DNA from 2 places in the Streptosporangium sp. NPDC049078 genome. Region 2 is predicted to be linked to the other one. Evidence: predicted binding sites of a transcription regulator. Region 2 holds the regulator's gene; the other holds the start of a gene.
What was found. Region 2 encodes LexA, which represses DNA repair genes until DNA is damaged. Its sites were predicted from a motif close to TCGAACANNTGTTCGA; they were not measured.

Region 1 (5,000 bases), on a different contig from region 2:
CACGACCATGAGAGCGATCATGATCAGGCTCGAATAGTTGCCGCCCACAGGGCCGCTCCTTTTCTTGAAGATTGACCGGCGAAAACCGGACGCCACATACGACCACGCCGCTCAGCACGTCAGCCTACACAGCCAGCCAAGGCTCGGAGTTTAGGCGAGCTGTTAAGAGCGGGGCAACGAAGTCACGATTCGGCTCGCAGGGAAGTTCCCATTTCGATACAGTTGTCATCGTTCTGTGATCAATCCCGTACGACTTCCCTACCGACTCCCAACGCTAGATTTGCCCGGCATCATCCTCAAGATCGATGAGAAACGAGGCACCGAAGGCGTCGGGCGGGGGGACCAGACCCAGGTGGGTCCAGGCCGCAGCGGTCGCGACCCGGCCGCGGGGGGTGCGGGCGAGGAGTCCCTGCCGCACCAGGAACGGCTCGGCGACCACCTCGACCGTCTCGGGCTCCTCCCCCACGGCCACCGCCAGCGTCGACAGCCCCACCGGCCCGCCGCCGAACTTGCGCAGCAGCGCTCCGAGCACCGCCCGGTCGAGCCGGTCGAGCCCTTCGGCGTCGACCTCGTAGAGGTTGAGCGCGGCGGAGGCGACATCCCGGGTGACCACCCCCTCGGCGCGCACCTCGGCGAAGTCGCGGACCCGGCGCAGCAGCCGGTTGGCGATGCGGGGGGTGCCCCGGGAACGGCCGGCGATCTCGCGGGCGGCGTCGCCGGGGAGCGCGACGCCCAGCAGACGCGAGGAGCGGTGCAGCACCTCCTCCAGCTCGGCGACCCCGTAGAAGTCCATGTGCGCGACGAAACCGAAGCGGTCGCGCAGCGGCGCGGGGAGCATCCCGGCCCGGGTGGTGGCCCCGACCAGGGTGAACGGGGCGATCTCCAGTGGGATCGCGGTCGCCCCCGGCCCCTTGCCCACCACGATGTCGACGCGGAAGTCCTCCATCGCGAGGTAGAGCATCTCCTCGGCGGGCCTCGCCATGCGATGGATCTCGTCGATGAACAGGACCTCGCCCTCCGAGAGCGTCGACAGGATCGCCGCGAGGTCACCGGCCCGCTCCAGCGCGGGCCCGGAGGTGATCCGGATGGGCACGGAGAGCTCGGTCGCGATGATCATGGAGAGGGTCGTCTTGCCCAGTCCGGGACCGCCGCTCATCAGCACGTGATCCGGCGGCCTGTTGCGTCGCAGCGCGCTCTGCAACACCAGTGACAGCTGCTCGCGCACCCGCGCCTGACCGATGAACTCCTCCAGCCGCTTGGGCCGCAGTGCCGCCTCGATATATCTCTCGTCGCCCTCGGCGTCCGGCGACACCAGATCACGATCGGAACTCACGCCGCCCCTCCCTCGTCCCGCCCTACGGCGGACTCACCCGCACCCCTCATCGCACGCTCAGCGCGCGGAGGGCCGCCTTGAGCAGGGGCGCCACCTGGGGGGTGCGGCCCTCGGCCATCTCGGCGTCGGCCTGGGGCTCGACGGCGGCGACCGCCTCGTCGGCGTCTCGCACCGAGTAGCCAAGACCGACCAGCCCCGAGTGGACCTGACCCCGCCAGGCGGGCGCGACGGCTCTGCCGTCGAGCGCGGCGCTGACGGCCTCCTCGGGAGTGCCGAGCTTGTTCTTGAGGTCGACGATGATCCGCTGGGCACCCTTCGGCCCCACCCCGGGGACCCTGGTCAGCGCCTTGACGTCGGCGGAGGCCACGGCCACCCGGAGCGCGTTGGGAGTGTGCACGGCCAGCATCGCGAGGGCGACCTTGGGGCCGACCCCGCTCGCCGTCTGCAGCATCTCGAAGGTGCCGCGCTCGTCCTCGGTGGCGAAGCCGAACAGCGTGAGCGACTCCTCGCGGACCACCAGCGAGGTGGCCAGCCTGGCCTCCTCCCCCGTCCTGAGCGTCGCCAGGGTGCCCGGCGTGCAGTGCACGAGAACTCCCACCCCGCCGACCTCGACGACCGCACCGTCGGGCGCGATCGCGGTCACCTGTCCTCGCACCGAGGCGATCACTTCGCGGTTCCTCTCGGGTGTCCGGCCCTGCCACGACTCCGGAAGTAGGCGGCGGGGGTCGTGCCGGAGGCGCTCGCGGCCTTCGCGGCGGCCTCGGCCAGCCTGCTCTGTGCCCCGCCCCGCCACACGTGGCAGATCGCGAGGGCGAGCGCGTCGGCGGCGTCGGCGGGCTTGGGCATCGCGTCCAGCCTCAGCAGGCGGGTCACCATCGTGCCGACCTGCTGCTTGTCCGCCGTGCCGCTGCCGGTGATCGCGGCCTTGACCTCGGACGGCGTGTGCAGCGCGACCGGCAGGCCCCTGCGGGAGGCGCACAGGATCGCCACGGCGGAGGCCTGGGCGGTGCCCATCACGGTCCTGAGGTTGTGCTGGGCGAAGACCCGCTCCACGGCCACCGCGTCGGGCCGGACCTCGTCGAGCCACTGCTCGATGCCCGCCTCGATCGCCACCAACCGGGCGCCGATCTCGTCGTCGGCGGGGGTGCGGACGACCCCCACTTTGATCAGGCTCAGCGGTGCGCCGGGCCGCCCCTCGACGGCGCCGAGCCCGCATCGGGTGAGCCCCGGATCAACCCCCATCACCCGCAACTCGGGCAATCGCACCGACACGCCTCCGCTCGCCGAACATCTGTTCGGTGGCAGACTCTACCGCGTGAGAGCATCCCGCGCACGGCTCTCCCCCGGCCCGTCGAGAGGCGGAGCGGCAGGCACCTGCTCACGCCTCGCCGCCTCCAGGGGATCCGTCTCACGGGTGCTGGGTGGCGGGTTCCGCGTCACGGTCGTTCCCTGCCCGGTCGCGCAGCAGGTCCAGGCGGTTCATCACCGGCGAGGCCGAGATTCCGTGGATCACCAGGGAGGCCGTCGCGGTGAAGGCGACCACGGCCCAGATCTCCTCGGCGGGTACGCCGAAGTCGGCCTGGCCGAGGGCGTAGGCGAGGTAGAACAACGAGCCGATGCCGCGGACGCCGAAGAACGCCGCCACGACGCGCTCGCGCGGCCCCGCCCCGCCTCTCAGCAGGGAGAGCCACCCGACCAGCGGCCGGATGACGAGCAGCAGCGACAGGCCGACCACGGCTCCCCGCCAGGTGAGCGCGGACAGTCCCCCCACCGCGACGAAGCCTCCGAGCAGCAGGAGCAGCCAGGCGGTGAACAGCCGCTCGATCTGCTCTATGAAGCCGTGCAGCACCCCGTTGTAGCCGTGGCTGCGCTCGGCCGCCCTGATGGTGCAGGCGGTCACGAACACCGCGATGAAGCCGTACCCGTGCACCAGCTCGGTGAGGCCGTAGGCCAGGAACGTCGCGGCCAGCGCCACGAAGCCGTCGCGGTGCTCGGCCAGCCGCAGGTCGGGCTTCTCGGCACGGAAGAACAGCCGCCCCAGCCCTTTGCCGATCAGCAGGCCGCACACCACGCCCGCGACGCACCGGTAGAGCAGGTCCACCAGCGCCCACTCGCCGATCCAGCCGGTCCCCCCGCTGACGGCCAGCGTGATGGCGGCGTACACCAGGGGGAAGGCCAGGCCGTCGTTGAGGCCCGCCTCGGAGGTGAGGGCGAAGCGGACCTCGTCGTCGGCCTTCTCCGAGTCGACGGGCTCGCCGACCTGAACGTCGGAGGCGAGCACCGGGTCGGTCGGCGCGAGGACCGCGCCCAGCAGCAACGCCGCCGCGAGGGGCCAGCCGAGCAGGCCGTACGCGGCGGCGGCCACGGCGAGGACGGTGAGCGGGAGCGTCCACCCGAGCAGGCGCCAGGTCGAGGACCAGCCGCGCCGCCCGAAGGGCCGGTTGATGGCCAGCCCCGCGCCCATGAGCGAGACCAGCACGCAGATCTCGGTGACGTGCTCGACCAGTGTCCGGTGAGCCACCGGATCGGGATCGGGCAGCTCCAGGGGCAGGGCGTAGAGGACCAGGCCGACCAGCAGGCAGGCGAGGGGCAGCGAGAAGGGGCGGCGGTTGAGAAGTCGCGGCAGTGTGGCCGCGAGCAGCGCGGCAACGCCCGCCACGGCGAAGATGAGGTCAGGATTGCCCATTGTCCGCGTGATCTGCCCTGGACCACGCGGACAAACCTCACGAGCAGCGCGAGGTCCGAAAAATCGGACTACGCGTCGAGCTTCTCCATGACCTCGTCGGAGACGTCGAAGTTTGCCCAGACGTTCTGCACGTCGTCGCTGTCCTCAAGGGCGTCGATCAGCCTGAAGACCTTGCGGGCGCCCTCCTCGTCCAGCGGGACGTTCAGCGTCGGCATGAAGCTGGACTCGGCCGAGTCGTAGTCGATCCCGGCCTCCTGCAGGGCCTTGCGGACCGGGACGAGGTCGGTGGCCTCCGAGACGACCTCGAACTGGTCGCCCAGGTCGTTGACCTCCTCGGCACCCGCGTCGAGGACCGCGACCAGCACGTCGTCCTCGCCCAGCTCGCCCTTGGGGACGAGCACGACACCCTTGCGGTTGAACATGTAGGACACCGAACCCGGGTCGGCCAGCGAGCCGCCGTTGCGGGTCAGCGCGACGCGGACCTCGGAGGCCGCGCGGTTGCGGTTGTCGGTGAGGCACTCGATCAGCACCGCGACGCCGCCGGGGGCGTAACCCTCGTACATGATGGTCTGCCAGTCGGCGCCGCCGGCCTCGAGACCGCCCCCGCGCTTACGGGCACGCTCGATGTTGTCGATCGGGACCGAACTCTTGCGCGCCTTGGTGATGGCGTCGTACAGCGTCGGGTTGCCGTCCGGATCGGGTCCGCCCGTCCGGGCCGCGACCTCGATGTTCTTGATGAGCTTGGCGAACAGCTTGCCGCGCTTGGAATCGAGCGCGGCCTTCTTGTGCTTCGTCGTCGCCCATTTGGAGTGGCCGGACATCGCCTAGAGCTCCCTCACCATCTCAGCGAAATATGAATGCACACCGACATCCCCGGTAAGTTCCGGGTGGAAGGACGTGGCGAGCAACGGTCCTTGACGGACCGCGACGATCCTATCCCCAGGTTCGGCCAGTGCCAGCACTTCGACCTCCGAACCCACC
Region 2 (5,000 bases):
CTTGCCCATCTTGCGGAACAGCTCTCTGGCGTCGATCTTCTCGATGACCTCGCCGGTGAGGCGGGCACGCAGGCCGAACTCCTCACCGTTCTCCACCGCGCGCATGAACTCGTCGGAGACGCGCACCGAGTTGTTGGCGTTCTGGTACTGGACGGAGACGATGTCCTTGCCGCCCAGGTCCATGTCGAACCCGGCGTCACGGAGGGCGCGGATCTTGTCCTCCTCGCGCGCCTTGGTCTCGACGAACTCCTCGATGTCGGGGTGGTCGACGTCGAGGACGACCATCTTGGCGGCGCGGCGGGTGGCGCCCCCGGACTTGATGGTGCCCGCGGAGGCGTCCGCGCCGCGCATGAAGGAGACCGGGCCGCTGGCGGTGCCCCCGCTGGAGAGCAGTTCCTTGGAGGAACGGATCCTGGAGAGGTTGACGCCGGAGCCGGAACCCCCCTTGAAGATCACACCCTCTTCCTTGTACCAGTCGAGGATCGACTCCATCTGGTCGTCGACGGCCAGGATGAAGCACGCGCTGACCTGCTGCGGCGACGCGGTGCCGACGTTGAACCAGACGGGCGAGTTGAAGCTGAAGACCTGGTTGACCAGAGCGTGCTTGAGCTCGTGGTCGAAGATCTCGGCGTCCTCGTCGGTGGCGAAGTAACCGTGCTCGACCGCCGTACGCGTGTAGACGCCCACCACCCGGTCGATCAGCTGCTTGAGGCTCCACTCCCGCTGCGGGGTGCCGACCGCGCCGCGGAAGTACTTGGTGGTCACGATGTTGGCGGCGTTGACCGACCACGACCGGGGGAACTCGACACCGCGCTGCTCGAAGTTGATCGAGCCGTCGCGCCAGTTGGTCATGACGACGTCACGGCGCTCCCAGACCAGCTCGTCATAGGGATGCACGCCTGGCGTGGTGAAGATGCGCTTCATCTTCAGACCCTTACGTGGCCTCTTGCCTCCACGTGTCACCGCACCGGCGGTCTCCGTCATGACTTCCCCCTCCTGGGGCTCCGTGGAACCCTCGAATCGGACCACACCAACGCGCCGCATCACCCCCGGCGCCCGGGGTCTGTATCAGTCCTGCTTGGTGGAGCGCTCCGCCCGGAGCCGCTCGATCTCCGCCTCGAAGTCGGCCAGCGTCTCGAAACCGCGATAGACGGAGGCGAACCGTAGGTACGCCACCTCGTCCAGTTCGCGGAGCGGGCCCAGGATGGCCAGCCCGACCTCGTGGGCCGCGATCTCGGCGCATCCGGTGGCCCGTATGCTCTCCTCGACCCGCTGGCCCAGTTGCGCCAGGGAATCCTCACTGACGGACCGCCCCTGGCACGCCCGCCGGACCCCGGCGATCACCTTGTCCCTGAAAAACGGCTCCGTCACACCGCTGCGCTTGCTCACCATGAGCAGAACGGTCTCCTGCGTGGTGAACCTGCGCCCGCATTCCGAGCACGTGCGCCTGCGGCGGATCGCCCCGCCGTCCTCGGTGGCCCGGCTGTCGATGACTCGCGTGTCCAGATGGCGACAGAACGGACAATGCACGCGTGTCGCCTCCTTGACCTACCGAAGCGGCCGACCCACCTCACCTACCCACGACACGCACGGCCAGACGCCCGCGCACACATCTCGAAGAGTCGAGATGCGGTAATGGAAACACAAGCTGTGGTGAAGTGTTGCGATGCAGCCACTAGATGTTGTGGTCCAACCGTAGAAGTGCTCGACCATGAACGCAAGTTGAAACGACCTTGCGGCACGAAGTCGCTGATCAGCCCGCACATCCCGGCGTGTCGCCACCCATGCGAGACCCCTCTCGCCCCGGACGCCTCTCGTCTCACAGTCGCCCCAGGCGACCCGTCGGACGAGTCCCTCGCATCCCCTCTCACACCCCTCGCCCCACCCGCGCCGCCGACCCGCCTCACCCCGCCGGAACGAGGCCCGCCCGTCTCGCCGGCCGCCCCGCCGGAGGCCGGCCGGGCGCCGCAGCGGTCCCACGAGCCCCGGCCCGATCGCCGGAGCCCGGACCGGCCTCACCTCACGGAGACGAGGCCCTCCGGGAGATAGAGCCGGGTCCCCGGCCGGACCTCCGAGCCGGACAGCCCGTTGAGGTCCATGATGCGACGGACCGCCGAGCCGGTGTCCGCCTCCTTCGTCAACGCGTCCGCGATCTCCCACAGCGTGTCGTCCGCGTGCACCGTGATCCGCGGCAGCCCCTCAAGGCCCGCCCGCTCGTCCGCCGCGACCATGTCGATGCGTCCGCCGATCCAGAGCACCGCCAGGCTGAACAGTGCGAGCACCGCCACCACGACGATCCTTCCACGCCGGGTGAGTCGAAGAGGCCGCCGAACCGCTCCCTTCCGGCCGACACCCGGCCGACGGGTGCCCGCCGAGGATGCCGTCGCCGATCGCGGCGCCCTCCTCGGCCCGGCCCCGCGTCCGGCCCCCCGTTCCGGATCACGCCCGGACCACCGTCCCCGCTCACGGCCGGGGCTCCATCCCCGCCCACGCCCGAGCGACCGCCTCGCCTCGCGTCCGGGACTCCGCCCAGGCTCACGCCCGGACGCCCCGCCGGGCTTTCGCTCGGACTCACGCGAGGCCCGCCCCGGCTCCCGCCCACGCTTTCGCCCGGACTCCCGAGCGGATTCCCGTCTCATCTCGCGGCCGGACCTTCGCGCAGCCTCACGGCCGGATCCTCGCCCGGGCTCACGCTCGAAGACCCGCTCGGGCTCCCCCCCGGACCTTCGCCCCGGCTCACGGCCGAGGCGCGCCCTCGGCACAGGTCCCGACACCGGCACCGAGTCCCACACGGCCTCCCACCCCTGCTTCGCCTCGGACCTCCGCCCTGGCTCCGGCGCGGGACCGGGCTCCGGCTCCGGTCTCGGGGGCGGCACGAGCCGCAGGCGCGGCGCTCCCGGTGATCGCTGCGCCGCCCGGGACCTCGGCGCGATCCTGGATCGTGGTGTCGTCGCGGTCGGTTTCACGGTGGCCCCCCATCCCCTCGACCTGGCCGAACACATGTCGAAGAAAGATCGGTGAATCGAACACGATGTCGATCGAACTCCCGTACGATGTTGTACACCACGGCGTCGCCGATTTCGAGGACATTCGAACAATTGTTTGAGTATGATCTTCGGCCGAGGTATGGTCGCTGTGTGCGACGTCTTAAATACAGACCGGGAGGCGAGGAGTTCGTATGAGCCAGCACAACGAGAACGGTTCGGCCGCCAGCGACCTGGCGGTGCGAAGGCGTGACTCCCTTGGCCTCACCCCCAGGCAGCGGAAGATCCTTGAGGTGATCCGCGATTCCGTGCAGCAGCGCGGCTATCCGCCGTCCATGCGGGAGATCGGCGAAGCGGTGCAGCTCACCAGCACCTCCAGCGTGTCGCACCAGTTGACGGCTTTGCAGCGCAAGGGCTACCTGCGGCGTGATCCGCACCGCCCCCGCGCCTTGGAGGTCCGCCTTCCCGGCGAGCCCGTGCTGTGGGTTGACCCCGACTCCGGCGAGGACGAGACTCCGGTCAGCCGTCCGACCGCCGCCTATGTGCCCCTCGTCGGTCAGATCGCCGCCGGTGGCCCCATCCTCGCCGAGGAGAGCATCGAAGACGTCTTCGCCCTGCCCAGGCAGCTTGTCGGTGAGGGCACGCTCTTCCTCCTCCAGGTGACCGGCGACTCGATGATCGAGGCCGCCATCGCCAACGGTGACTGGGTGGTCGTGCGCCAGCAGCCGGTCGCCGACAACGGCGACGTGGTCGCCGCGATGATCGACGGCGAGGCCACGGTCAAGACCTTCAAGCGCAGAGACGGCCACGTCTGGCTGGTCCCGCACAACCCCAACTACGACCCGATCCCCGGCGACGAGGCCACCGTGCTCGGCAAGGTCGTCGCGGTCCTCCGCAAGCTCTGACGCGAGCGTCCCACGCAGGCTCCTCACCGCTCTCCACGGGCTCCGGCCCGTGGAGGCGTCGCCGTCTGAGAGCGTCACCCGGCACGCGGGTCCGGACCGAGCCACACCGTGGTTACGCGAGCTCGGCATCACGCGCCTCCGGCTTTCTGTGCGACACGCCATAGAACGACACGCCGGATGGGGCCCGACATCTGATGTCGGGCCCCATCCGGCGTTCTCAGGTGATGGGACATCCCCGGGAAGATCTCTCGCCGGCGGGCACGGAAACCCACCCGGCGAGGCCGAGATGGAGGCCCGCCGCTTGAAGCGGCACGGGTTCTCCCCCGAAGTGGTCACGGGGACACGCCGGCCGAGTTGACGCGCGACACCCGGGGTGCCCTCGCAAGGGCACCCCGAGTCCGTAGCGACCCCGCGAGACGTCCGCGGCCACGACGGTCACTCAGTCGTCCGCGGCCCGAGGGCACGCGGGACGACTACGGCACGATGTTGACCAGCTTGGGCGCGCGGACGATCACCTTGCGCGGCGTGCCGGACAGGAAGGGCTGAACCTTCTCCGACCGCAGGGCCAGCGACTCCAGGTCCGCCTCGGAGATCTCCGGGGAGACCTCCAGCCGGTCGCGCACCTTGCCCGCGACCTGGACGACGCAGGTGACCGACTCCTGGACCAGCAGCGCCGGGTCGGCCACCGGCCAGCCCGCGGTGGCGACCGAGGCGGCGTGTCCCAGCCGCTCCCAGCCCTCCTCCGCCGCGTACGGCGCGACCAGGGACAGCATGACCGCGAGGGTCTCGGCGGCCTCCCTGACCGCCGGGTCGGCGGCTCCGGGGCCGGAGTCGATGGCCTTGCGTGCCGCGCTCGTCAGCTCCATCATGCGGGCCACCGCGACGTTGAAGCGGTGCGACTCGACCAGCTTGGTGACCTCGTCGATGGTGTGGTGGACGACCTTGCGCAGGTTCAGGTCTCCCGCGGTGACGTCGACGCCGGGCGCGGAGGCCGCGCCGGCCTCCGCCATCACGCGGAACGCGCGGGCGAGGAACTTCTGCGAGGCCGCCGGGGAGACGTCGGACCAGTCGATGTCGTCCTCGGGCGGTCCGGCGAAGACGACGGTCAGCC

Region 1: a site for LexA is predicted at 2,617-2,632, ahead of ruvC (crossover junction endodeoxyribonuclease RuvC). Genes of this name have one in related genera too.

What each region holds. Positions count from the first base shown of each region.
Region 1 covers NZ_JBEZEL010000027.1:55,299-60,298, reverse strand. Annotated here, with positions in the region: gene yajC (preprotein translocase subunit YajC) at 1-48, opposite strand, end outside; gene ruvB (Holliday junction branch migration DNA helicase RuvB) at 275-1,333, opposite strand; gene ruvA (Holliday junction branch migration protein RuvA) at 1,380-2,000, opposite strand; gene ruvC (crossover junction endodeoxyribonuclease RuvC) at 1,997-2,584, opposite strand; gene AB0B90_RS35770 (cation:proton antiporter) at 2,742-4,019, opposite strand; gene AB0B90_RS35765 (YebC/PmpR family DNA-binding transcriptional regulator) at 4,088-4,840, opposite strand; gene pdxT (pyridoxal 5'-phosphate synthase glutaminase subunit PdxT) at 4,844-5,000, opposite strand, start outside.
Region 2 covers NZ_JBEZEL010000014.1:218,955-223,954, forward strand. Annotated here, with positions in the region: gene AB0B90_RS24930 (vitamin B12-dependent ribonucleotide reductase) at 1-984, opposite strand, end outside; gene nrdR (transcriptional regulator NrdR) at 1,069-1,530, opposite strand; gene AB0B90_RS24940 (LysM peptidoglycan-binding domain-containing protein) at 2,016-2,288, opposite strand; gene lexA (transcriptional repressor LexA) at 3,179-3,889, shown strand; gene leuS (leucine--tRNA ligase) at 4,363-5,000, opposite strand, start outside.